DNA from 2 places in the Streptomyces pseudoechinosporeus genome. Region 1 is predicted to be linked to the other one. Evidence: riboswitches for the same ligand, from Rfam matches in the RefSeq annotation. Region 1 holds a riboswitch; the other holds the start of a gene.
The links. A riboswitch is a leader RNA that binds a small molecule or an ion and turns the genes downstream of it on or off. The one in region 1 is predicted to bind S-adenosylmethionine.
Positions count from the first base shown of each region.

Region 2: another riboswitch for S-adenosylmethionine. It lies ahead of thrC (threonine synthase); the one in region 1 lies ahead of ACYVO6_RS09970 (aminotransferase class V-fold PLP-dependent enzyme).

Region 1 covers NZ_BAAGPS010000006.1:63,561-65,760, reverse strand. The annotation lists gene trpD (anthranilate phosphoribosyltransferase) at 1-550, shown strand, start outside; SAM riboswitch class IV at 1,047-1,163, shown strand; gene ACYVO6_RS09970 (aminotransferase class V-fold PLP-dependent enzyme) at 1,204-2,200, shown strand, end outside.
Region 2 covers NZ_BAAGPS010000050.1:124,670-126,869, reverse strand. The annotation lists gene ACYVO6_RS34635 (glucosyl-3-phosphoglycerate synthase) at 1-659, opposite strand, end outside; SAM riboswitch class I at 850-1,008, shown strand; gene thrC (threonine synthase) at 1,027-2,200, shown strand, end outside.

The sequences.
Region 1 (2,200 bases):
GCTACGTCATGTGGGCGCCGCACGGGCGCAGTTGGGGATCCGGACGACATTCAACCTGCTCGGTCCGCTCACCAACCCGGCCCGCGTCAAGGCGCAGGCCGTCGGGGTCGCCGACGCGCGGATGGCGCCCATCGTGGCCGGCGTCCTCGCCGAGCGCGGCAACTCGTCCCTGGTCTTCCGCGGCGACGACGGTCTCGACGAGCTGACCACCACGTCCACGTCGCGTGTCTGGGTGGTACGGGACGGGAAGGTCCACGAGGAGATCTTCGATCCGCGGGATGCGGGGATCGAGCTGGTGCCGGTGGAGGCGTTGCGGGGGGCTGACGCTTCGTACAACGCGGACGTGGCGCTGCGCTTGCTGAACGGGGAGACCGGGCCTGTGCGGGACGCTGTGCTGCTGAACTCGGCGGCGGCGTTGGTGGCTCTGTCGCCGGGTGACGGTCCGCTTGCGGACCAGCTTCGTGAGGGGATGGCCAGGGCGGCGGAGGCCATTGACTCGGGGGTGGCGAAGCGGACGTTGGACCGGTGGGTGGCTGTTAGTAACGCGTAGTGCCTCCGGCGGTTGGGCGGGTGGGTTCGTTGTCGGGTGCGGGTCCGTTGTGGCTGGTCGCGCCGTTCCCCGCGCCCCTTGGGGTCCGGTGGGTGGGTCGGGGCCGTGGGCCGGTGCGTCAGCCCGTCGCAGGCCGGGCGTACGGCCCTTTGCTGGTACAGGGTGCGGGTTTCCTGAGACAGAACCTAAGCGACGGGCATACGACGCACCGGCCCACGGCCCCTCCCGCCGGTGGGAGGCTGCGGGCACGTGGTGGCTGGTGAGCATGGTGGCTGGCGGTTCCAGGGACGCGCCCTTCAGGGGCGCGGGGAACTGCGCGAGCAACCACGACGCACCTGCAGCCGCGACACGACGTGTCACCCCCACCCCCTGGCGGGGGCCCGGGGCGCAGCCCCTGGGATGGGACGGGTAGGGGCGGCGGGGGCGAGAAACCCCCCGTTCCGGGATCCGGACCGGAGTTGCAATCGGTCGAACAGGTTGCGTATGTTCGGCGGCAGGTCATGAGTGACAGCCAAGAGGCCCCGGCCGGCTGTCCGGCAACCCTCCGTCCGTGGCGGGGTGCCCCGGGTGAAGACCAGGTCGTAGGCAGCAAGGCCTGCGGCAAGCGCGGACCCCTCGCGATGAACCAGGGGTCCTGGTCTCGAGGGAGTGTCATGTCTGTCTTCACCGCTGTCGCTGAGCCGTTGCCTGTTCTGGGACGGGACGTCACCGTTCCTCTTGTCACCGGCGGCGAGGTCACGTACGCCGCTCTCGACTACGCCGCCAGTGCCCCGGCCCTCCAGAGGGTGTGGGACGACGTGGCCGCGTACGCGCCGTACTACGGGAGCGTGCACCGGGGGGCCGGGTATCTGTCCCAGTTGTCCACGGATCTGTTCGAGAACGCTCGGATCGCCGTCGCCGAGTTTCTCGACTGCCGGGACGGTGACCAGGTCGTCTTCACCCGGTCCACCACCGACTCGCTCAACCTGCTCGCCGCCGCTCTCCCCGCCGACTGCCAGGTCTACGTCTTCGAGACCGAGCACCACGCCTCGCTGCTGCCCTGGCGCAACGCCCACGTCACCTGCCTCGACGCGCCGCGCACGCCCGCCCAGGCCGTCGCCACCCTCGAGCGCGCCCTCGCCGACCGGGATCCCAGCGGTCCCGCCCTCGTCTGCGTCACCGGAGCCTCCAACGTCACCGGCGAGTTGTGGCCCGTACGCGAACTGGCCGCCGCCGCGCACGCGCACGGCGCGCGGATCGTGCTCGACGCCGCGCAGCTGGCGCCCCATCACCCCGTCTCCGTACGGGAGTTGGACGTCGACTGGGTCGCGTTCTCGGGGCACAAGCTGTACGCGCCCTTCGGGGCGGGTGTGCTCGCCGGGCGTTCCGACTGGCTGCGTGAGGCGGACCCGTATCTCGCGGGTGGCGGTGCTAGTCGGAAGGTGTCGCGTCGGGCGGACGGTGGCGTCGATGTGGAGTGGCATGACAGTGCCGCTCGGCATGAGGCCGGGTCGCCCAACGTCATCGGTGCCTACGCCGTCGCCTCCGCCTGCAAGGCCCTCACCGAGGTCGGCTTCGACACGCTCGTCGCCCGTGAGCAGTATCTGATCGACACCGTACGGGCAGGTCTCGCCGAGGTGCCTGAAGTGCGTGTTCTCTCGCTCTTCGGGG
Region 2 (2,200 bases), on a different contig from region 1:
GGCAGCTGCTCCAGCAGTGAGCGGCGGGCCGCGTACTCGCCGCCGAGCGGCTGCACGAAACCGGCCAGCTGCGGCCAGTGCATGTTCAGGATCGGGCGGGCCATCAGTTCCGTGACGCGGCCGCCCTGGCCTGCGGCGGTCCTGCCGGAGGTGGGATCGCCCGGCAGGTTCAGCGGGCGGTCGTACATCGCCTTGACGAGGTCGACGCCCGGATCGGTGAGCAGCGGACCGACGATCCCCGAGACGAAGTCCGCGGAGAACTCCTTCAGGTCGGCGTCGATGAAGGCGACGATGTCCCCGCTCGTGACCAGCAGCGAGCGCCACAGGACCTCGCCCTTGCCGGGGACGGCGGGGATGCGCGGGAGTATCTCGTCCCGGTGCACGACCCGGGCCCCCGCGTCGGCGGCGACCTCCGAGGTACGGTCCGTCGAGCCCGAGTCGATCACGACGATCTCGTCGACGAGCGGCACCTTCTTGGTCATCAGCTCGCGGCGGATCACGGCGACGATCTCGCCGACGGTCTCCTCCTCGTTGAGCGCGGGCAGTACGACGCTCACCGTGGAGTTGGCCGCGCGCTTCGCGGCGATGAGCTTCTTCAGCGGGCGGTCGCCAACGGACCAGGAGCGCGTGTTCAGCCAGCGCTCGACGTCTTCCAGCACGTGCGGCTCTCCCTTGCATTGGACCGGGTCGCGAGTGCCCACTGCGGCAGAAGGCTGATGTGACTGTCATCTCGCGGTTCGGACTGGTCTCTCCACGATCCAGGCCTTCGGTTACAGTCTTGAACAACGCTGATGACCATCGCATGTCGCGGGTCGCCCAGCCGACAACCACATACTCACAACCGAATAGCGCTCATCCAGAGGGGCAGAGGGATACGGCCCGTTGAAGCCCCGGCAACCCTCCAGCCGGTTCTCGTACCGATCGAAGATGATCGATTCCGCGAGGCTCCCGGCTAGTGAAGGTGCCAAATCCGTCTCACGACGAGATGCGTCGTGAGGAAGATGAGGAGAAAGGGCCTCGCCTCACATGGCTGCGCAGACAGTTGCAAGCACCACGAACGCTGAAACCTCCGCCGACTCGGCGCCCTCCACGAACTCCGTAGACCTCGGCCCCGCCGCAGCGCTCTCCTGCCGCGAATGCGGCCACCGCGTGCCGCTCGGCCCCGTCTTCGCCTGCGAGGAGTGTTTCGGCCCGCTGGAGATCGCGTACGACTTCTCGGCGTACGACACCGAGGAACTCCGTAAGCAGATCGAGGCGGGCCCCGCGAACATCTGGCGGTACGCGCCTCTCCTGCCCGTCCCCGCGGACGTGGCCACCAAGCCGAACATCAACCCCGGCTGGACCAAGCTCGTCAAGGCCGACAACCTCGCGCGCGAGCTGGGCGTCGACCCCGGCAAGCTCTTCGTCAAGGACGACTCCGGCAACCCGACGCACTCCTTCAAGGACCGTGTCGTCGCCCAGGCCCTGGAGGCTGCCCGCGTCTTCGGTTTCACGACCCTCTCCTGCTCCTCGACGGGCAACCTCGCCGGTGCCGTCGGCGCCGCCGCCGCCCGCGCCGGCTTCCGTTCCTGCGTGTTCATCCCGCACGACCTGGAGCAGGGCAAGGTCGTCATGGCCGCGGTGTACGGCGGCGAACTCGTCGGCATCGAGGGCAACTACGACGACGTGAACCGCTTCTGCTCCGAGCTGATCGGCGACCCGGCCGGCGAGGGCTGGGGCTTCGTCAACGTCAACTTGCGCCCGTACTACGCCGAGGGCTCCAAGACCCTCGCCTACGAGATCTGCGAGCAGCTCGGCTGGCAGCTCCCCGACCAGCTGGTGGTGCCCATCGCCTCCGGCTCCCAGCTCACGAAGATCGACAAGGGTCTGCAGGAGCTGATCAAGCTCGGGCTCGTCGAGGACAAGCCGTACAAGATCTTCGGCGCCCAGGCCGAGGGGTGCTCGCCGGTGTCCGTCGCCTACAAGGCGGGCCACGACGTCGTACGGCCGCAGAAGCCGAACACGATCGCCAAGTCGCTCGCCATCGGGAACCCCGCGGATGGCCCGTACGTGCTGGACATCGCGCGGCGTACCGGTGGTGCCGTGGAGGACGTCAACGACGAGCAGGTCGTCGACGCGATCAAGCTGCTGGCGCGGACCGAGGGGATCTTCGCGGAGACCGCCGGTGGTGTGACGGTGGGGGTGGCGAAGAAGCTGATCG